4 regions of the Exiguobacterium sp. OS-77 genome follow, and region 2 is predicted to be linked to each of the others. Evidence: riboswitches for the same ligand, from Rfam matches in the RefSeq annotation. Region 2 holds a riboswitch; each other region holds the start of a gene.

Region 1 (5,742 bases), 490 kb from region 2:
CTCAAAAGAATAAAAAGCTATCAAAGGGAGCTTGGCTTAGTATTGGTGCCTTGCTGGTCACACAAGCAGTGAGTCTGTTTTTCAGTGCACGAAAGTCAGGACGTAATCCATGGGTGTGGGGAGGTGCTGGACTCCTTCAGTTTCCACTTCCGGCAATCGCCTATTTGATCTTAGAAAGACAAGCAAAGCAGAAAAAATAACAAAACAGGTCTGATCATAGCGATCGGACCTGTTTTTATGATTAGGAAGAAATTTTTTCTTGCTTCGCAGCTGTCTTCTTCATGCGTGGCAATCCGAAGAAGATGGCGATTGATCCACAAACGAAGAGGAGGAACGGATAGAACAGATACGGAATCAGTTCAGGAGAAGCCGTCTTCGTCAATTCTGCTGCAATCAATAGTTGTGCCCCATACGGAATGATGCCTTGAATACCACAAGAGAAGATATCAAGGATACTCGCTGATTTCTTGCGATCGATTTCATACGTATCGGCGATTTCAGCTGCCAGTGGTCCAGCGACAAGAATCGAGATCGTATTGTTCGCCGTTGCGAGGTTCGTCGCACTAACGAGTGCCGCCATACTGAATTCGGCACCGCGACGCTGTGAAATCTTGCGCGTCAGCGTCTCTTTCAAGTAAGCAATTCCACCGTTGAACGTAATCAAACTGACGAGACCACCCATGAGGAGCGTCAAGATTGAAATCTCTGCCATGCCCATCATTCCTTTTGACATCGAAAGGACGAACCCACTTAAACCGAAGCTATTGTCAATCATACCGATGATGCCAGTGAGCAATGTACCACCGACGAGAACGAGGATGACATTAACACCAAATAGTGCAAGGACGATGACGGCGAGATATGGAATCAATTTGTAGAACTCGAATGCTTTAGCCGTTACCGCATCGCCAGAACCAGAAACGAATGCGAGTAAGATGACCGTCAAGATGGCAGCCGGGAGAACGATCATGAAGTTCGTTCGGAACTTATCACGCATGTTCGTTTTTTGCGTTCGAACGGCAGCGATCGTCGTATCTGAGATGAACGACAAGTTATCGCCGAACATCGAACCCCCAACGACTGATGCTGCTGCGATCGCGACGTTGATGCCTGTTGCTTCATGAATACCGAAAGCGATCGGCGCGAGCGCGGCAATCGTTCCGGTAGATGTCCCCATCGCCATCGAGATGAAGGCAGCGATGACGAACAGACCGCTCATCAGGAGTGACGGAGGTAGGAACGTCAAAGCAGCATTGACGGTCGCATCGATGGCACCGATTGCTTCTGCCGTTCCAGAAAACGTACCGGCTAATAAGAAGATGAAGACCATGATCATGATATCGGGATTTCCGGCACCGGTTGCGATTCGTTCGACCGTTTGATTGATGGATCCTCTCGTTGTGATTGCAGCAAAGATTAAAGCAATCAATGCGGCGATAAGGATCGGAAATTTGTAAAAGTCGTCATAGAAGATCCCGGCTCCGATGAAGAGGACCAGGAATACGACGAGGGGAAGCAGTGCCCATTTGTTAGGCGTGATCGTTTCATTCATTGTTGACACCTCGTTTCTCAAAGATACAAAAAAAGACCCCTTCGCAAGAAAGAAGGAGGTCTTTATGAAAAAAGACGCTCTTCTTATCTCTCAAGCTTTCGCTTGCTGGATTTGGCACAGTACGAATCAAATCGTCCGCTGCCGAAACATCATTGGGCCAGTCCCTCCGTTTCTCGCGATAAAAAGAAGTCATTCAATTGTTGTAAAACACGTTTCTTACCGTACCGCATTGAGTAACGCGTGTCAACTGTACTTTACTGAAGTGCTTGTTTTAATGTTTGGACGTTTTCTTCCATCAACTTGAAGTACGAGCTGTTTTGTTGCGCTTTCGTGACCGACTCTAGATTATGAATCGTCACGGATTCAGCTCCGATTTCTTTTTGGATGACACGTGCGACCTTCGGTGAGACCGTCTCTTCGAACGCGACGTATTTCAAATCATGCATCCGTGCTTCTTTCACTAAAGTGGCCAGTTGCTTTTGTGACGGTTCATCGGAAGGAGAAATTCCCGCGATCGGCAGTTGTGTGAAACCATATCGTTCTGCGAGGTAACCATAAGCGGCATGCGTAACGAGAAGTTCTTTTTTTGATCCATCAGCGACGGCTTGTTTAAATTGTTCGTCCAATTCATCAGCTTGCTGATCGAACGCTTTTAAGTTTTTCTCGAATGTTGCTTTGTCTTTTGGTACTTCTTTTGATAAAGCAGTTGTAATCGAGCGTGCCATTGCTTTTGCGTTGACAGGGTCGAGCCAGACGTGTGGATCGTATTTTCCGTGGTCATGACCCTCTTCTTCATGCGCATGTTCGTCCGTTGCGTGATCATCGTGCCCTTCTTCTTCGTGAGCATGTTCGTCTTCTGTATGCCCCTCTTCTTCATGTGCATGAAGCGTAGCATCCGATTCTAGCAAGTTGACGTCTTTACTCGTCTCAATGAAGCGGACGTCCGTGCCTTTTAAGCTCTCTTGGATTTTTTTCGAATACGGCTCGAGTGTCGTACCTGTCAAAAGGAACAAGTCTCCTTTAGCGATCTCTGTGAGTTGCTTCGATGTCGGTTCGTAAGAGTGGGGATCTGCTCCAGGTGGAACGATCATCTTGACGTTGACTTGATCCCCTCCGATTTCGCGGGCAATAGCAGCTGTCGCGAACGTTGACGCGTAGACTTCTGTCTGTTTGTTCTCTGAAGTTGATGAATCGGTATTTGATCCGCAAGCCGCGAGGACACTCGCACTCGCAAATGCGACTGTTAAAGCGGGAATGATTTTTTTCATTATATGATACCTCCATTATTAAAACGTAACTATTCCGATTTGGACTTTCTCACTATAGCGGAACGCTGGTGAAGCGTCAAGTACGAATACCGAGACGTTCGACTTCTTTTAAAACGGGGTAGAAGGATAATAAAGTGAAGAAACTGGCACGTCTTTTGGAGGTGATCAAGTGAAACGTGAAACTGCATGGCTAATGGGGGGAGCTGCGTTATTGACGACGGCAGCAGCGGGAGCGAGCATCTGGAACAATTACGGTGCATTACTTCGATGGACCGAACCCGCCTTGCCACTCACAGAAAAACAACTTGCACCGCGGACGCTCATCTATAAACAGGTGGTTGACCGCACCTTACAGCTCGATCTCTATTATCCGCCGGGGGAAGGACCGTTTCCAGTTGCCATCTACGCACACGGCGGTGCATTCGTTCGTGGAGAGCGCGATGACATGTTCTGTTTTAGTCCAATCGTCGACCGTCTGCTTGAACTCGGAGTTGCTGTTTGTAGTATCGATTATCGTTTGTTCGAAGAGGGCAGTTATTTTCCGGATAACCTCGAAGATGTACGGGATGCGTTATGTTTTTTGAATAAAGAAGCAGAGGGTCTTCGCATTCTAAGAGGACGGATGATGGTATGGGGAGACTCAGCCGGAGCCGCACTCATGCTGACGACGGCACTTGCCCCATCTGCTTTCGTCGGTGAGCGTGATGAGCGGCAGATGCCATTGATCAGTGGTGTGATCGCTTTATATCCACCGACGAACTTTTTGCTGTTTAATTTCATTCAGACTTGGATTGCCCATATTAAGTTCTACAAGGGGGGACGAGAAGAATGGCGCAAGCTGATGACGCACGTCTCACCCGTCACACATTTATCGTCGGATGCTCCGCCAATCATGCTCTTGCACGGTAAAAAAGATCCGATTGTTCCGTTTTCTCAAGCCTTGCATTTCGTTGAGAAGGGAGCGGATGTCGGAGCCGATGTTCGTTTGTTTTCCTTTCCGAATGGTACGCACTCACTTGCTAGTTTCGCTCAGACGGAAAATCCGTTAAAGATCGAACGATTGCTTGAACGAATTGAACATTTCACCTGTCAGGTACTACTGTTGCCACCTCGACAACTTCCGAATGGAAAACATGATACAATCAGTCATATTTCTTAAATGAGGGAGACAGAGACATGACTGAAATTTGTTTAGTGCGGCATGGTCAGACGGATTGGAACTTAAACGAACGGATTCAAGGAAGAGAAGATATCCCGTTGAATGCAACAGGAAGAAGACAAGCGGAACTCAGCGCCGCTTATCTATCGAATGAAAAGTGGGATGTCTTGTTAGCAAGTCCCTTGTCGCGTGCCGTTGAGACAGCGGAAATCATCGGTCGTGCTGTTGGTTTAACGATCACAGCGACAGATGAGCGACTTGTCGAACGCGAATTCGGAGCCGCTTCCGGTGAACCGGTCGCAGCGATTTACGAAGCTGTTCAAGCGAACGATACGACGCTTGTGCCGGGTCTCGAAACGGAACAAGCCATCCAGGATCGCGTGTTCGAGGCGCTACAGGAAGTGACACGCACGTATAAAGGGAAACGAATTCTAATCGTTTGTCACTCGCATACGATCAAGGCAGCATTATCGTCGATTGATGCGACATTCAGTTACCGGACACCTTTGAAAAACGCGTGTGCGAATTATATCCATCATACGGATCACTATACGATTGATCGCATCAACGTAGCAGACCACATCACGGACGAGGTCGAAAAACCTTAAGAGACGGGTGTGTTCGGATGCTCTGTCAAATATTGTTTGAACGTTTCTTTAGCGATACTTGTGATATGGGCACCACGTTTTGAACGACGATCCTTATACTCTTGAACGAGTTCTTCGCCAGCGAATCCATCTTCGACGACTTCGCGTAAGATCGATTCAGATAAATCATTTTTCATCATGACCATCTTACCCGTGAAGACATATGAGACGTTTTCGCTTAAGACAGTCCGTTCAAGAGGCGTGACGATCATCGCGGCAGGGTCATTATCAGGTCTTGAGATCGTGATTTCAATCAAAGCACGTAAATGTTTTGTGAACAATTCATCGACGATCGGCTGATCCGTTGGAGGAACGACGATTTCTGCAACCCACTGTGCCGTCTGTTCGGTACTGACCGTCAATCCGTCCTGAATGGCGACGGGAATCGTCGTATCACGTCCTGACTCGTCCATTAAAATGCGTAAAGTGCATAACTTAAAGGTTTTCATGAAAAAAATGCCCTCCCTTGATCGCTTACGATTTTCCTACAGTATACCGTGAGGAATGTGGGACGGGAAACTTTTCCTGACGAAATCCGTATGAACTATGTTTAAATAAGACTAGATACTACTAAACAGGAGGATCGTTCATTATGCCGCAAGTACTCATTGGAATATTAGGAATCCTGGGTATCGTTCTACTTGCCCACCATATCATCATGTATTGGCATGCTGAACCGACAGACCGCCCGACGCTTGCATATCGCATTGCGCTCCTGATTGCCTGTTTGCTACTCATTAGTGGAAGTGATCATTTAATCAGTATTTTCTACGCGGATTCCTTAGCTGAATTCGGTCAACGCATCACGTATATCGTCTTCATCGGAGGTGCACTTGGCTTCGCATGGTACTTTCGTAAGAAGATGGAACAAGCGCCAACAGAAATGACACCTGTCGGAAACGAAGCAGGATTAACATGAGAAAAAGCGCCGTTCATCCTGAGGGAGGAAGAACGGCGCTTTTTGGCGTCTTATTTTAACCCACTTGCCAGTCGGGTATCCCGAATCATGTCGAGTTTGAGCTTCCAGAGACGATCGCTGAATGTGACAGCATAGATCTCTGGCAAGCGCAGTCGTTTGTACTCTTCCCACAGACGACCAATCTGTGTTTCGTGGAA
Region 2 (5,742 bases):
GCGCAACCGTCGTCAACACGCCGACTGAACTCGATATGCAAGGGGCCATCGACCGGGCAAAAGAACTCGGTCAGGAAATTCCGAATAGTTACGTTCCGTTACAATTCGAAAACGAAGAGAACCCAGTCACGTATCAGCGGACACTCGGTCCTGAGCTGATTGCGGACTTACCGCATATCGACTGGTTCGTTGCCGGTTGTGGTTCAGGTGGTACGTTCGCCGGAACAGCGGACTTCTTAAAACAACGTCTCGGTACAAAAGCAGCAATCGTTGAACCGGAAGGCTCCGTCTTGAATGGTGGTCCAGCCGGTCCGCATAAGACAGAAGGTATCGGTACAGCGAAATGGCCAAGCCTCGTTCCGCGTGAACTCGTTGATGAGATTCATACGATTTCTGACCGCGATGCATTTGACGCGGTTCATACACTCGCTGCTCGCGAAGGATTACTCGTTGGTAGTTCAGCAGGTGCAGCGCTCGTTGCTGCGCTTGATATCGCAAAGCGTCACCCCGGCAGTACGATCGTCACCGTCTTCGCAGACAGTGCCGAACGCTACTTAAGCCAACAAATCTTTGAAAAGGTGGACGAAACTCATGCGTAAGAAGACAGCATTGATTCATGGAGGAACAGGTGTCGACCGGGCAACAGGAGCCGTCACACCTCCAATCTATCAAACAAGCACATACAAGCAGGATAAAATCGGTCAACTTAAGGACGGATACGAATACTCACGGACAGCGAACCCGACACGGACGAGCATCGAACGATTGATTGCAGATCTCGAGGGCGGCGCACGTGGTTTTGCCTTCGGTTCTGGGATGGCAGCGATTCATGCCGTCTTCCACTTGCTGGAGTCTGGCGACCATATCGTCATGACAGATGACGTCTACGGCGGTACGTTCCGCTTGATGCAACGCGTCTTACCGAAGTTCAACATCGAAGTGACATTCGTCGATACGACGGACCTTGCGGCAACGGAAGCAGCGATCCAAGACAACACGAAGATCGTCTACGTCGAAACACCGACGAACCCGTTGTTGAAAGTAACGGACATTGAAGCAATCGCAACGATCGCCAAACGTCACGATCTTAAACTTGTCGTCGACAACACGTTCGCGACACCTTATCATCAACAACCACTCGCACTTGGTGCAGACATCGTCTTGCACAGTGCGACGAAATACATCGGCGGACATTCGGACGTCGTCGCTGGACTTGTCGTCGTCAAAGATGATGCGCTCGGCGAAGAGCTGCACTTCATCCAAAACTCGACAGGCGGCGTGCTTGGACCGCAAGACAGCTTCTTGCTCGTCCGTGGTCTTCGTACACTCGGTATCCGAATGGATGCGATCGAAGAGACAGCACATGATCTCGTTGCGTTCCTACAAGCGCAAGACATCGTCTCGAACATCTTCTACCCAGGACTTGCATCGCATCCTGGTCACGACATCCAAGCGAAACAAGCGACTGGATTTGGTGGGATGATCAGCTTTGATGTCGGTTCAGCAGCGAACGCAGAAAAACTCGTCGAGGCGACACACTTCTTCACACTCGCTGAGAGTCTTGGTGCCGTCGAGAGTCTGATTTCGGTGCCTGCACGGATGACGCACGCGTCGATCCCAGCAGAACGTCGGGCAGAACTCGGCATCACGGACGGTCTCGTTCGGATTTCAGTTGGACTTGAGGATGCGGAAGATTTGAAAGAAGACTTAACACGTGCTTTCACGTTCCTCGAAAAAGTTTCTGAAAAAACTGTTTGACAACAAAAATAACCCCTGCTAATATTCAGAATATATTCTACAAACTTAATACCGAAACTCTTATCGAGAGTGGTGGAGGGACTGGCCCGATGAAACCCGGCAACCGCGGATCTAATCCGAAGTGGTGCTAATTCCAGCAGACAAAAGTCTGGGAGATGAGAGCAAATGGTTTTGTGTACTGAAAAGTGCGCGCGTTTGCTCTAAAACGCGCGCACTTTTTTTATTTTAGGAGGGACAGTTGTGATTCGTTTACAAGACGTAGGAAAGATTTATCGCTCAAAGCGCGGAGCGGTCGAAGCCGTCGCGAATGTCGACCTGACAATCGAGCGCGGTGAAATTTTTGGAATAATCGGTTATTCCGGAGCAGGGAAATCGACCCTGATCCGATTACTGAATATGCTCGAAGCACCAACGAGTGGTTCGATCCAAATCGATGGTGTTGAAATGACATCACTAAAACCTAAGGAATTACGAGGCGTCCGCAAGAATGTCTCGATGGTCTTCCAACACTTCAACTTACTATGGTCACGGACGGTTGAAGAGAACATCATGTTCCCACTCGAGCTCGGTGGCTTCCCGAAAGCACACCGCAAGGAACGGGTCGCGGAACTGATCCAACTCGTTGGTTTGGACGGACGCGAAAAAGCCTATCCGTCACAATTATCCGGTGGTCAAAAACAACGTGTCGGTATCGCTCGGGCACTGGCATCGAACCCGGACGTTCTCTTATGTGACGAGGCAACAAGTGCACTCGATCCGAAGACGACGGACTCAATCCTTGAGTTACTCGTCGACATCAATGAAAAACTGAAACTGACGATCGTCTTGATCACACACGAGATGCACGTCATTCAAAAAATCTGTCACCGGGTCGCCGTCATGGAAGCCGGTAAAATCGTCGAGCAAGGACCGGTCGCAGAAGTCTTCCGTCATCCGAAGCAAGCGATGACGAAGGAATTCGTCAAACAATTGACGTCGCCGTCGGAGAACGAGTTAACGTTCGCGAAACTACGCGAACGGTACCCAACCGGAAAAATCGTTCAGTTGACGTTCGTCGGATCGACAGCAGAAAGCCCGATCCTCGCGGAAGTCATGAAGGATTCGCCGGTCCTGTTCAATATCATCGGCGGAAACGTCGGTCAATCACAGGAAGGGGCACTCGGTACACTGTTCATTCAGTTGATCGGGGAAACAGAAGCAACACAAGCGGTCATCACGAAGCTTCAAGCCAGTGATGTTGAAGTGGAGGTGGATCACCGATGATTTCATTCTTTGACAATCTAGATTGGGACATGGTGTGGGAAGCGACAGGCAGTACCGTCTATATGACGGCAATCGCTGGTGTTTCGACATTCGTCCTCGGTTTGATCATTGGTTTACTATTGTATGCGACAAACGAAGAGTTATTGTTCAAGAATCGGGCGTTCTATTCAGTGTTGAGCTTGGTCGTCAACGTCTTCCGTTCGATTCCGTTCATCATCTTACTGATCTTATTGATTCCATTTACGACAGCAATCGTCGGTTCGTTCCTCGGACCAACGGCAGCATTACCAGCACTGATTTTCGGTGCTGCACCATTTTACGGTCGGATGGTTGAACTCGCGTTACGCGAAGTCGATAAAGGTGTCATCGAGGCAGCTGAATCGATGGGCGCGACGAAGTTCCAGATCATCTATAAAGTCTTAATCCCGGAAGCGTTGCCTGCCATCGTTTCTGGTATCACGGTCACACTCGTCTCACTTGTCGGTTATACGGCAATGGCCGGAGTAGTCGGCGGAGGTGGACTTGGGGACATGGCCTTCATCGAAGGATTCCAGCGTTCTCAAAACGATGTCATCGTCATTGCGACACTCTTAATCTTAGCGATCGTCTTCGTCATCCAAATCATTGGTGACTTGCTGATCCGCGCGATCGATAAACGTTAATTCGAAACTTAATCATATTGGAGGAATCATTCATGAAAACTTGGAAAAAATTCGTAGGTACTGCTGCTGTATCCGTCTTAGCTATTAGCCTTGCTGCATGTGGCGAAAAATCATCAGGATCAGGTAGCGACGACAAAACACTCGTCGTTGGTGCTTCGAACGTACCGCACGCTGAGATTCTTGAGCACGTCAAAAAAGAATACGAAGCAAAAGGTTACAAGCTTGAAATCAAGAAGTTCCAAGATTACGTACTTCCGAACAAAGCGCTCGCTTCAAAAGAAATCGATGCGAACTACTTCCAGCACGTACCGTATCTTGAGCAACAAGAGAAAGAAAACAAATCATATAAGTTCGCGAACGCAGGTGGCGTCCACGTTGAACCACTCGGTATTTACTCGAAGAAATACAAGTCACTCGATAAGTTACCAAACGGTGCAACGATCTTAACGAGCTCAAACGTCGCGGAACGCGGTCGTGTCTTGACGTTCCTTCAAAATGAAGGATTGATCAAGCTTAAAGACGGTAAAACGACAGATGCACAACTCGGTGATATCGCGGAGAACCCGAAGAAACTCAAGTTCAAGACGAACATCGAAGCATCACTTCTTCCGCAAGCTTACAAAAACAATGAAGGCGACGCCGTCCTCATCAACACGAACTATGCGATCGATAACGGTCTGAACCCATTGAAAGACGCGATCGCTTCAGAAGATGAGTCTTCACCATACGTCAACATCATCGTTACACGTGATGGCGATGAAAAAGACAAGCGTGTCACAGCACTTCTTGACGTTCTGCACGAAAAGAAAAACCAAGATTGGATCCTCGACAAGTACAAAGGTGCGGTCGTTCCAGTCAGCAAATAAGTTCACCGAAGCCGGCATCCTTCCTATATAATGGAAGGATGCTTTTCATTTGTCTGAAACAGGGGTTAGGGGGAATCATATGCAACGCATACGTCAACTGCATCCGTTGACACTCGGGGTCTTGTTCGGGACGTTTTTCTCACGTCTCGGAACGTTCATCACGATGCCGTTCTTCGCCATCTACATGACGACCGTCCTGAAATTTGATCCTGTCGATGTTGGCTGGGTACTCAGTATCTCGGCGATCGCCAGTCTCGTCATGAGTTTCATCGGCGGCACCTTGTCGGACCGGTATGGTCGCCGGGCGATGATGCTTGCCGGAACGATCGGATTCGCGATCGTCTTCATTGCGCTGGCACAAGTCGAGACATTCTGGGCATTCTTTACGCTCAGTGCTTTGAACGGGGTCTGTCGTTCGATTTTTGAACCATCCGCCCGTGCCTTGATCAGTGATACGACGGACGAAGCGAACCGATTGTTCGTCTTCAATATCCGTTACGCGATGATCAACATCGCAGCAGCGATCGGACCGGGAATTGCTTTACTGCTGAGTGCGGGGAACACGTCCGCGACGTTTTACATCACAGCGTTCGTCTATATCGTGTACGGGGGGATGATCGGTATCTTATTCAAACGCCATCCGATCACCGAGACGCATGGTGGGAAAAAGGTATCGTTCGGAGCAACGGTTCGTCTGTTGCGGACGGATATCGCTTTTACGCTGGCACTCGCTGGCATCATCTTCGGGGTTTTCGGCTACAGTCAGTTCAACTCGACATTGCCACAGTTCTTGACGGAAACGTCACTGCTTGAAGGCGGGAAGACACTCTATGCGATTTTGATCACGATCAATGCGATCACCGTCTTGATCGTTCAATATCCGATCATGAAGTTTGGTATGAAGACGTCACCACTCGTCTCGATCACGACCGGGATTGCGACTGTTGCGATCGGATTGTTCATCATGGGAAATGCGAACGCGATCTGGTTGATGATCGTCGCGATGTTCATCTTCACGTGCGGGGAAGTCATGATGTTCACGATGACCGACATCTTGACCGATCGGTTCGCCAAACCAGAATTACGGGGCAGTTATTTCGGGGCGATGGGCTTGACGTCGATCGGACAATCAATCGGTCCGATCGCCGGAGGACATTTGTTAAGTTTATATGGAGCGGACCGTCCGTTACCGA
Region 3 (5,742 bases), 400 kb from region 2:
AACTGCCCGTGCAAGTATTCAAGCCGGCAATCGACGACCGGTACCATGAAGAGCATGTCGTCTCTCACGTTGGCAACTCTGTCGTAGCGATTCCGATGGCGACGAGTCGTGATCTCTATGCAGCAGTAGCAGAAGAAACACAAATCGTTGGCATTGATGAAGTTCAATTCTTTGATGATGAGATCGTACAAGTCATCGAAGCACTCGCACAAGACGGAAAACGCGTCATTTGTGCAGGCCTTGATCAAGATTTCCGGGCAGAGCCATTCGGGAAAATGCCTGAATTACTGGCGCGTGCAGAATTCGTGACGAAGCTACAAGCGATCTGTCTTTCATGTGGGGATCCGGCTTCCCGGACACAACGTTTGATTGACGGGAAACCAGCGAACTACGATGATCCGATCATCCTAGTCGGAGCGTCGGAATCGTATGAGCCACGTTGCCGTCATTGCCATGAGGTACCTGGAAAACCGAAGCCGCTCCAATCGGTGCAACACCAAGAACGATAAATGAAAAAAGGCGAAGGCTGGGATATAACTCAGTTTTACAGATGATAAAAAGGAATTGCACATCCTGAGTGATGGCGATTCTTTTTTTTTTTTCGTTAAACTCAGCTAGTTAAGTCTCAGCTTCTTTTAGTCACTTTTTTAAACTCGAGATGAATGATAAAGAAAGCTAGGACTAAAAGAATAAAGTAACTAATTACTACTTGTAACAGTTCTTTATCGTGAGTCAGATACTGTGAGTTATAATACGATGCAATTACAATAACAAGGACTAAAGTACGACTTAAAATGAAAAATACTCAAAAATGACGAGAAAGAGCATAAGAGAAAAATAGTATCACTCAACGTGCTAGCATAGGGTTTTCCTGATATCATGCAAATCATGAAAAAATCACACCTTGTTCCAGGAAGATACTATTGTAGCACAGCGTGTGTCAATGTTTTTCAAAGTTGTAATCTAAAAAACATATAAAAATCATTTACATTTTTTGGGATATGATAACCTCTGGGTATGTATTATTTTGGTTTTAGGTCAATCAGAAAAACAAAAACAGGGGGAATTTGGATGAAATCAAATAATGTATGGATGAAATTTTTGATGGTTGCTTTAGTATTCGCTTTGTTTATTGCAAATATTCCAATGAAAAATGTATCTGCTGTCGAAAAAAAATTAAGTGAAAAAGAAGCTGTCGCGATCATGGAAGCGGTAAGTCGTAGTTCTGTTACAAATGAAGATGGTACTGTCTTTGTGAATGAAGAACAATTAAAAAAAGAATTAAAAGGTAATCGGAAATACACAGAGATAAAAAAAGAATTGAAAGAACTTGGATTACTAACTAATGATCCAATTGAAGAAAAAGTATCTTCAAATTCTAGTAAAGCATCTATGATGGCGGCAGCTAGTTCTAGTCAAATCAATCCTAAGTGGAAAGCAGTTCGAGATGCTTGCGCTAAGAAATATATCCAAAATAAATACGGTCTAACAGGAGTTGCAGCAATTGTCGCAGCACTTCTCGAAGGTGATTTCAAAAAAGGACTAAGACTTTTGCTTACAAAAGGAGCAAGCTTAACTTTAGCTGGACTACTGACTACGTACGGTCATATGAATTATAAGTGCATTAAGTTAGCCAACTCTAAACATAGAGTATATAAGTAATTAAAAAGACAATACAGATTCATCAATTGAAATCTCTTATTGTTTTTTTATTATTTGCATTTAACCTTTCGAAGGTTTTTGGTGTAAGGTATAGTGTTTTTGAAGGATTTGTTTAATGGATAAATTGAAAAGATCAAACAACGATAACTGTTGATGTAAGGAATTGGAGGTAAACAAATGAGTAAACACCACAAATCTAGTATACGATTAGTTTTGATTGTATTAGTCACAGTTGCAATCTTGTATTATGGTTTTAACTTTGAAATAGGGTACGGGATAATCTTTTTAATCGCAGCTGTTGGGTGTACCATTTATCTTAACTTTGAAGCAGCTAAAAAAGAAAAAGGTGAGCAAAAAAATCCTATAATTAAATATGGGAGTTTCAGATTGTAGACAACCCCTCATTTCGTAATTGAAATGAGGGGTTGTTGTATGTATTGACTACTTAAATGTAAAAAATGTGGATTCCCAGGACTAATTCGAAATCTTTTTAGGGTTCATGCAATGAAAGTAAGCATCGTTTTTTCACTCCACGGAGCTGCTGTACTCTCCTTTATCTGACATTCTTCCACGCTCTTCGTCTTGGCGGGGGGGAGCTTTTTTTCATGTAAGATCCAATCCTCGTTGACGTCTTGATCTAATGCGTCATTGTACTATTGGATAGCGCGTCGAACGAGCATTTTCTTGAACTTCCGTTTGTTTGTGTTCGCCTTGATATGTGGTAGAGTCGATAAAGATGACCGAATGGACGACGAACCCAGCTTTGACCTCTTGAGTGAGGACACGATAAAAAAGCACTCTCAAAGACGTCCGTACCGTGGGCGAACCTAAAATTTTGAGACCATAAAAAACACTTTCGGAGTGGTACATTTTTAAAAGATACTAACATCGGAGGTGTTTTTGCATGGGCAAAAACGTATATTCAAGCGAAATAAATTGGGCAGTAGTCAAAGGAAAGCTGAGTGGTGAGTTAACGACGAAAGAGATCATGGAGAAGTAAGGTATCAAAAATAAGTAGTATGTCTCGGAGAGGAAACTGTTGGGACAACGCAGTTATCGAATCATTCACTCCATTTTAAAGTCCGAGGAGTTCCAGTACGTCAAATTTAATTCACTAAGAGACCATGAGATCTCTGAGCTCGTTATCAACTACTTAAATTACTACAACGAAGAACGAATCCAAGAAAAATTAGGCTACCTGACACCGAAAAGATATGGTGTACTGGCAGCCTAATCAAGGTGTTTATATGTATCTCATATTGCTGGATCAGTCTACCGGACGTAGTCCTTCCCGAATATAGAGAAATAGGGGGCACCTTTTCTTTCAGCCCAAAACCTAAAACCTAATGGGATGTCATGTTAGTCTTGATCTCTTTGATGGTACGTCGCATGCAAGGAATACCGAATACATATTGAAGAAGCGCTATCTTGATTAACAGAACGAGGTCGGTGCTTGTCCTTGGAAACGATTCGAAATGAACAAAGCGCAATCATTCTCATTAGAAGAAAAAATACGCTTTGCCTACAATCTGTAGCAGCTATTTGCTTCCATATGGAAACGAATAGCTGTTTTTTTGATTCAGCCTGTTTCTTGCGAAAACTGACACGATTGTTCGATAAAGCGAATCGTCTCACGAACAATCAAATCCTGATCATGATCGAGTGTCGCAACGTGATACGAGTTCAGTAAACAGTAGCTTCGTTTATCATTTGTTCCGATGTGCTGGTGCAGATAATCCGAGCTCGAAGGTGGAACGACGTGATCGGTCGCTGAGTAAAGAATCAATGTCGGTAGAAGGATCGATCCAAGGCGTCCTTTTGTTTCATCCATTAGGCGAACAAGTTCGAACGCACAACGGCTCGGAACAAGATCATAGATGATTTCAAAGGCTGCTCGCTTAATGTCCGGTGCGCCTTCCGGTAAATACTCTGGACCGTCCTCGAACGAAAGTGATTCATAGGATGGAACGGAGAGTGCGGCATTGATCGTAATGATGCCGGCAAACGGAATCCCGTCAGCGGCGAGCGACAGCGCAAGCGTCGCACCCATCGATTGACCGATGACGAAGACTTGATCGCATGTTTCTTGTAAACGTTCATAGCCGTCTTGCAGGCTTTGCTTCCAACATCGAGCAGTCGATTGTTCGAACTCGCGGACGTTCGTTCCATGTCCACGTAAGCGCGGGGCATAGACGGTAAAACCTTCAGCAGCGAATGCCTCACCGACGTCCCGTACACTTTGCGGAGTGGCGTTAAAACCATGACAGATTAGAATGCCGATCGATCCACCTTGAAAATAAAACGCTTCAGCACCAGTCAATACAGGATAGTTCATCATTACTATTTTTCCTCCATTCATGAAAAAAACTCGTCGACGTCACTGCTTGGACGCCCACGAGTTTTTCACCGTATCATCCAAAGCCGCGCTTTGCTGGTCGGAGCACCTTACAAATTGCAGGTTGCCGTGAAGTCATAGAGCCAGGTCTCTCGTTCACTCTTGATAAATATCATATTGGAATTGTCGGAATAATCATTGAAACGATGGTAGCACGACCAAAAATGACTTGTCAAATCTTTCTTGACGAATCGTGATCCGTTCATTAAGCTAATTCATAACTTGTAAATCCATCGATATGCGCCAAATGGATTATTTTTGCAAAGTTGGTTGACTTTTAAAGTTTCGACCCGTAATGTAAAAATTAGTTTTACGACATAAGCAACAACGCAACAACACACATACGAATTTCATACCGCAATACTTATCCAGAGAGGTGGAGGGACTGGCCCTACGAAACCTCGGCAACAGACTCATTATGAGCACTGTGCCAATTCCATCAGACAGATGTCTGAGAGATGAGTGGAGTGGATTCTGCCACTGTGCGGATCCAGGTCTCTTCTTGTTTCTCAAGAAGGGACCTTTTTTGTTGAATGAAGGGGGAAAACGGAATGATTGCATTTCATCAAGTCAAAAAAACGTACGTCACGAAAGATCAGACGATTGCAGCGCTCGACGGTGTCGACCTGACGATCGAGAAAGGCGAAATCTTTGGTGTCATCGGCTTTAGCGGTGCCGGGAAAAGTTCACTGCTCCGCTGTGTCAATCTGTTAGAACGACCGACGTCAGGAACGGTGACGGTCGATGGGGAAGATTTAACGCAACTGTCTCCGAAAAAATTACGCCAAGCAAAACAACGGATTGGAATGATCTTTCAGCACTTCAATCTATTGAATGCGAACACGGTCTTTACGAACGTTGCAAAACCACTCGTTCTCGCAGGCGTCAAGAAAGATGAGATTCGCCGTCGGGTGACGGAGTTGCTCGAATTCGTCGATCTCGCGGACAAGGCGGATCATTATCCAGATCAATTGTCGGGTGGGCAGAAACAGCGCGTTGGTATCGCCCGGGCACTCGCGACGCAACCTTCCGTCCTTTTATGTGACGAAGCGACGTCAGCACTTGATCCCCAGACGACACATCATATTCTTCAGTTATTAAAACGGATCAATGCAGAGTACGGGATCACGATTCTTTTGATTACCCACGAGATGGGCGTCATCCGGGAGATTTGCGATCGTGTAGCCGTCATCGAAGCTGGGAAGCTAATCGAGTCAGGAACGGTCTTTGATGTCTTTTCAAATCCGCAGACCGAGACGGCACGGAACTTTGTACGGTCCGTCATGCATGACGAGATTCCAGCGTCGATTCGTCAGTTGATCGAGTCGCGAAATGCGCATCCAATCTATAAGATTCACTTCCTTGGACATCACACCGGACAACCACTCTTGTCGCAAGTCGCAAAACGCTTCGACGTCGATGTCAATATCCTGCACGGTAGCATCACGGAGTTGCAGGAGACGCCGTTCGGCACCTTGCTCGTCGAGTTGATTGGTGAGCCGGCTGAAGTGAAACGTGCCTTACACTACATCGATCAGGCACAGGTAACCGTTGAGGAGGTGCTCGCTGATGCTAGTTAACTACAGTGATATTTGGACAGCATTTTTGCAGACGATGACGATGGTATCCGTTTCGCTCTTGTTCTCGACCTTGATCGGCTTACCACTCGGTATCCTGCTTGTCGT
Region 4 (5,742 bases), 670 kb from region 2:
TCGACGGAGAGTCCCATTTGTCGTGCGTAATCAGCATTCAGTCCAGTACATGACGTCGTCGTCGGTACGGGTTCCGATAAGTAGCTGGCATCGATTCCCGCGACGTGTAACGCGCCCGTATCCCAGCCTAATTCATGAATGTTGAAGAGACCGGTCGCTGAAGCGAGAGAGTGGTCGATGACATATCTGCCGAACAGTCTTTGGAACACGAATTCCTTGATCCCGATATATTTTTTCGTTTGAGCGTGGAGATCAGGACGATCTTCGACGAGCCAACTGATTTTGCTGAGCGGTGACATCGGATGGATCGGTGTTCCGGTCCGGTGATAGATCGATAGACCATATTGTTCCTTGATCTTGTTCGACCATGCTTCACTCCGACTGTCTGCCCATGTGATGCAGGCAGTCAATGGTTGATGTTGTGCGTCCATCGCGATCAAGCTGTGCATAGCACTACTGAACGCGACGAACTTCGGTGGCATGCTCGGATGACGTTTCGTGATCAAGCGGATCGATTCGAGTACAGCATCAAAAATTTCTTCCGGATCCTGCTCCGCCGTCGAGCGGTTTGGTGTATGGAGCGGGTAACCGACGTTCGTTTGTCCGATGACCTCTCCTTTTGTCGTAAATAAGACCGCTTTCGTACTCGTCGTTCCGATATCGACGCCTAACATGTATTCAGTCATGTGAATCGACTCCTTTCGACATCATTTGTTGCGTTTTCCAGAGATCTTCGACTTCCTGGACGTCATCAAAGTTCTGATGTAAGGAAGCGACCATCCGTTCACGATCCCCTGTCTCGATCGCTTCGATGTACAAGGCGTGGTTCGCGAGGATGCGTTCGAAGTCTTCGATGTCTTCCTCGAATCGTACCCGCATCGATAGGAGGATGAAACTTTCCATGACCGGTTTGAGATTTTGCCAAATCATGCTGACATATCCATGATCAATCGAGCGGATGATTGTTTCGTGAAACAGAACGTCCTGGAAGGAGAATTCATCGGCATCCTTGTATTTGATGGCAACTTTCATCATTTCGAGAATTTTACTGAGTTCACGGACGAGTTCTGCCCGTTCGATTTTGACGAGTCGTTCGAAGACGAACGTTTCAATGAGTAGCCGGACATCATAGATTTCCTGAATGTCGCGCTCAGACAAACCGACGACGACCGCGCCCATTCGTTCGAGACGAATCAATTGTTCGGATGCAAGAACCTTTAACGCATCACGGACGGGCGAGCGACTGACTGAAAAATCAGAGGCTAATTTGTTTTCGGATAAAATGGTACCGCTTTCAATCTTTCCTGAAATGATGCGCATCCGTAGCTCGTGTGCGACACGATCTCCAGCGGAAGCTTTTGCTAACCACTTCAAGGGGTATAACAGTTCTGACATGGAATCACCTGATTTCTAAAGTGAGTATACTTGTATACAAGTTAGTATAAACGTTTTTTTCTAAAATGCAAACGCTTAACTTACATTTTAGTGATTCAAGCAGGAATCAGGAAAATGGTTTCCGATATGTTAGGGTGAAGGAGTAAGTAACGAATCGATTAGTTAAAAAGGAGGTAATGCATATGCATGTTTTAGTCGTAGGTGCCGGAGCAGTTGGAGGTTATTTCGGGGGACGTCTTGCTGAGCAAGGGGAACAGGTGACATTCCTTGTTCGTCCGAAGCGCTATGAACAATTACAAAAGACAGGGTTACAGATCACTAGTCCTCATGGTGATGTTATGATCACGCCTCAGTTAGTGACACGAGACATGCGACTGAATCACACATTTGATGTCGTCTTACTTTCGACGAAAGCCTATCACTTGGATGATGTCCTACAGGATCTTGCGCCATTTGTTTCGAGCGAGACGTACATCATTCCTTTGTTGAACGGCATGCAGCATATACGACGGTTAACAGAAGTCTTCGGAGAAGATCGAGTACTGGGCGGGCTTTGCTTCATTGAATCGACGCTTGATGCAGAAGGGCGTATTGTACAGACAAGCCCGTCGCATCGGCTATTGTTTGGTTCACGAACCGGTAAACCAACAGCGCGTTTAGAGGAGATTGCAACACGTTTTGCGAAAGCGAAGGCACCGATGACGTACTCGATGCATATCATGGATGACATGTGGCAAAAGTACCTCTTCATTTCGACATTTGCGGGCGTGACGACACTATTTCGCTCTGCCATCGGTCCAATTCGCAAGGACCCAATTGGTCATCAGATGATTCAAGACGTCATGAAGGAAGCGAAGCAAGCGATGGAAGAACAAGGCGCAGTCTTTAATGACGATGTAGAAGCGGTCTTGCTGAAGCAGATGCATGCAATGGAAGACACGATGAAATCGTCAATGTTACGGGACATGGAAAAGGGTCAGCCCGTCGAAGTGAAACATTTCTTTAGTACGTTGCTCGAAACACGCTCTTCACGTCATCTTCAACTGATTGAATCTAATTTATGGATCTATCAAAAAAATCGGGAAATGCCTGTTGACTGAATTATCTGCATTCTGATATGGTTAGGAACAATTACATACTTATCCAGAGAGGTGGAGGGACTGGCCCTATGAAACCTCAGCAACAGGTCGAAAGATACTGTGCTAATTCCTGCGGGTGCTGCACCCGATCGATAAGATTTCCGAATTGTCGACCGACGCATCCGTGAGGATGCGTTTTTTGTTTGAAATAGGTGGAACGAGGAGGAAATGGATTCATGAAAACGAGCGGAGCATTTCGACGCAAGATGGAATCACGTCATCTGATCATGCTGTCGTTAGGTGGTGTCATTGGAACAGGATTATTTTTAAGTACAGGTTATACGTTGGAACAAGCAGGACGTGTCGGAACGATTTTATCGTATTTGATCGGAGCCGTCGTCGTTTACTTAGTCATGTTAAGTCTCGGTGAACTCGCCGTGCACATGCCGGAAACCGGATCATTCCATAAGTACGCAACGAAGTACATTGGACCCGGCACCGGTTATACAGTAGCCTGGCTCTACTGGCTGACGTGGACGGTCGCCCTTGGTTCAGAATTCACGGCAGCAGGCATTTTGATGCAACGTTGGTTCCCGTCGATTCCGGTTTGGGTGTTCAGTGCCTTGTTCGCTGCGATGATCCTTGGTATCAACGTCTTGAAGGTTCGTGTGTTTGCTGAAGTCGAGTTTTGGTTCTCCGCCATTAAGGTCGTGACGATCATTGCGTTCATTTTACTCGGTGCGGGAGCGATCGTCGGCTTCATTCCACTGCAAGATGGTAGCCCGGCCCCATTCTTTTCTTCGTTAACCAAAGGCGGGTTGTTTCCAAATGGTGCTTTCGTCATCTTCATGACGATGCTTGCCGTGAACTTTGCTTACTCGGGAACGGAACTGATCGGTGTCGCAGCAGGTGAAGCGGTCGATCCGAAACGGACGATTCCGCTTGCGATCCGGACGACGATCTTGCGACTCGTCCTCTTCTTCGTCGGTACGATCATCGTGTTAGCCGTCTTATTGCCAACGGATGGGAAAGGTGTACTCGAAAGTCCGTTCGTCGCCGTGTTCGAACGGATCGGAATTCCCTACGCAGCAGACGTGATGAACTTCGTCATTTTGACAGCGATTTTGTCGGCAGCGAACTCTGGACTTTACGCCGCCTCTCGGATGCTCTGGTCGCTTGCGAACGAACGTATGATTCCACGCTTCTTCGCCCAGGTGACACCAAGTGGGGTTCCACTTCGAGCTGTATTGTTCAGCATGCTTGGCGGAGGACTTGCCTTGCTGTCTAGCATCTATGCAGCAGGAAGTGTCTATATCGCGCTCGTCTCGATTTCCGGTCTCGCTGTTGTCGTCGTCTGGATGAGTATCAGCATTGCCCAGTATCGCTTCCGGAAACAATTTCTACGCGAAGGGCATACGGTCGACGAATTGGTCTATCGCACACCACTCTTTCCATTCGTGCCGATCGCCGCTTTCGTTGTCTGTTTGATTTCCCTGATTGGTATCGGATTTGATCCGACACAACGAATCGCCTTGTACTGTGGTATTCCATTCATCGTGATCTGTTATGTCGTACATGCGTTCACGAATTCTTCTCAGAAACGGAGTGTTGAAGATGTCCCGAATCAAAAATCCAGTTGATCAACGATTACAGGAAGTTCCCTTTCTCATTTTAGATGGTGCCCTTGCAACCGAACTTGAACAGAAGGGATTCGACCTGAACGACCCGCTTTGGTCAGCACGTCTCTTGATCGAAGCACCGGAACAAATCGAACACGTCCATCGTGACTACTTTGAAGTAGGTGCCGATGTTGCCATCACTTCAAGCTATCAAGCAAGTATCGAAGGCTTCAAACAACGTCATATCACGACAGAGGAAGCACAGGCGCTGATCCGACAAACGGTCACCTTGGCGCAAAATGCACGCACGCGTAGCGGAAAGAGTGACGCATTAATCGCGGGATCAGTGGGTCCTTATGGTGCCTACTTAGCAGATGGTTCTGAGTATCGCGGTCATTATGGGGTGTCAGCAGATGTGCTGGAAGCCTTCCACAGACCACGAATCGAAGCATTGATTGAAGCGGGGGCTGATCTGCTGGCATTCGAGACGATTCCGTCGCTCGAGGAAGCTGTTGTGTTGTTCCGGATTCTCGAAGCGTATCCGGAAGTGTCCGCTTGGCTAACGTTCTCGCTTCAAGATGCGACGCACATTAGTGAAGGAACGGCACTTGCGACGTGTATTGAAACAGTTGGACAGCATCCGCAACTGGCAGCAATCGGTGCAAATTGCTTTCCGGCATCTTACGCGACCGACTTTATCCGTCACGTCAAGGCGTTGACGAGTGTTCCAATCATCGTCTATCCGAACTCCGGTGAGGTCTATGATCCGGTCGCAAAAACGTGGTCGGGTACGAATCAATGTACGTCGTTCCAAACTGTCGCGAAAACGTGGTATGAGGCAGGGGCACGATTGATCGGTGGTTGTTGCCGAACGTCACCCGAACACATCGCACAAATTCGTTCGGTTTGTCAGGTTTCTCATACATCATGAATAATGACGAAAAAACGGACGCGAAATCGATTGATTTCGCGTCCGTTCTTTTAATATGGTGTGATTCCGTTATCGTTCGCGCAAAGCACGGTTGAATTGTTGCAATAGACGTCCGAAATCTTCGGCATCATCCGATGGCCAGTCCGTCAGTAGACGTTCGATGCTCGCGAGGCGCGCTGTTCGGTAAATCGTGAGTTCTTCTTGTCCTTTATCCGTAATATGATAGAAGAAGGCACGACCATCTGTTGGATCTTTTACTTTTTCAACAAGTTGCTTCTGATCGAGTGCTGCAGCTTGGCGACTGACGGTCGAGACATCGAGCTGGAGTTCACGGGCAAGTGTTTTGACACCGACGTTGCCGGAATCCGCTAGTTGTCGCAGTAAGAGGTAGGAAGCACGATCCAAATTACGATTATCTGCCGTCGCCGTCGTCAATCGTCGTATTAGGATTGCTAACTCCAATTCAATGGTTTCGAGTGCTTGTTGAGACATCGGGTATCTCCCCTTTCAATAAGGTCTCTCTGTCCCTCATGATTACCCAATGTGGATAAGCTGTCAATGCGAAAAGCAGGAGGCTTGACAGAGTTGTAGTTGTATTATACAATCATTTTTGTTCTTTTAATTGTATCATACAACTTTTCCATATGAGAAATGAACGACAAAGGAGAATTCAGATGAAAGCTTATGAGTCGATGAAACAAGAGGTCATCACGGTAAA

Evidence for each region. A riboswitch is a leader RNA that binds a small molecule or an ion and turns the genes downstream of it on or off. The one in region 2 is predicted to bind S-adenosylmethionine.
Region 1: another riboswitch for S-adenosylmethionine. It lies ahead of EXG77_RS01270 (Na+/H+ antiporter NhaC family protein); the one in region 2 lies ahead of EXG77_RS03665 (methionine ABC transporter ATP-binding protein).
Region 3: another riboswitch for S-adenosylmethionine. It lies ahead of EXG77_RS01830 (carboxylesterase); the one in region 2 lies ahead of EXG77_RS03665 (methionine ABC transporter ATP-binding protein).
Region 4: another riboswitch for S-adenosylmethionine. It lies ahead of EXG77_RS00415 (amino acid permease); the one in region 2 lies ahead of EXG77_RS03665 (methionine ABC transporter ATP-binding protein).

What each region holds. Positions count from the first base shown of each region.
Region 1 covers NZ_DF239008.1:263,005-268,746, forward strand. Annotated here, with positions in the region: gene EXG77_RS01265 (hypothetical protein) at 1-200, shown strand, start outside; gene EXG77_RS01270 (Na+/H+ antiporter NhaC family protein) at 242-1,552, opposite strand; SAM riboswitch class I at 1,633-1,737, opposite strand; gene EXG77_RS01275 (metal ABC transporter solute-binding protein, Zn/Mn family) at 1,807-2,820, opposite strand; gene EXG77_RS01280 (alpha/beta hydrolase) at 2,990-3,979, shown strand; gene EXG77_RS01285 (histidine phosphatase family protein) at 3,997-4,587, shown strand; gene EXG77_RS01290 (YwpF family protein) at 4,584-5,075, opposite strand; gene EXG77_RS01295 (hypothetical protein) at 5,219-5,545, shown strand; gene EXG77_RS01300 (nicotinate phosphoribosyltransferase) at 5,596-5,742, opposite strand, start outside.
Region 2 covers NZ_DF239008.1:755,444-761,185, forward strand. Annotated here, with positions in the region: gene EXG77_RS03655 (PLP-dependent cysteine synthase family protein) at 1-599, shown strand, start outside; gene EXG77_RS03660 (bifunctional cystathionine gamma-lyase/homocysteine desulfhydrase) at 592-1,758, shown strand; SAM riboswitch class I at 1,816-1,920, shown strand; gene EXG77_RS03665 (methionine ABC transporter ATP-binding protein) at 1,999-3,021, shown strand; gene EXG77_RS03670 (methionine ABC transporter permease) at 3,018-3,683, shown strand; gene EXG77_RS03675 (MetQ/NlpA family ABC transporter substrate-binding protein) at 3,716-4,549, shown strand; gene EXG77_RS03680 (MFS transporter) at 4,629-5,742, shown strand, end outside.
Region 3 covers NZ_DF239008.1:351,857-357,598, forward strand. Annotated here, with positions in the region: gene EXG77_RS01805 (thymidine kinase) at 1-509, shown strand, start outside; gene EXG77_RS01810 (hypothetical protein) at 1,072-1,662, shown strand; gene EXG77_RS16650 (IS3 family transposase) at 2,792-2,896, shown strand; gene EXG77_RS01825 (transposase) at 3,006-3,152, opposite strand; gene EXG77_RS01830 (carboxylesterase) at 3,242-4,000, opposite strand; SAM riboswitch class I at 4,068-4,169, opposite strand; SAM riboswitch class I at 4,419-4,522, shown strand; gene EXG77_RS01835 (methionine ABC transporter ATP-binding protein) at 4,609-5,637, shown strand; gene EXG77_RS01840 (methionine ABC transporter permease) at 5,627-5,742, shown strand, end outside.
Region 4 covers NZ_DF239008.1:87,108-92,849, forward strand. Annotated here, with positions in the region: gene gntK (gluconokinase) at 1-686, opposite strand, end outside; gene EXG77_RS00405 (GntR family transcriptional regulator) at 679-1,395, opposite strand; gene EXG77_RS00410 (ketopantoate reductase family protein) at 1,578-2,495, shown strand; SAM riboswitch class I at 2,532-2,633, shown strand; gene EXG77_RS00415 (amino acid permease) at 2,711-4,114, shown strand; gene mmuM (homocysteine S-methyltransferase) at 4,089-5,024, shown strand; gene EXG77_RS00425 (MarR family winged helix-turn-helix transcriptional regulator) at 5,094-5,516, opposite strand; gene EXG77_RS00430 (CBS domain-containing protein) at 5,699-5,742, shown strand, end outside.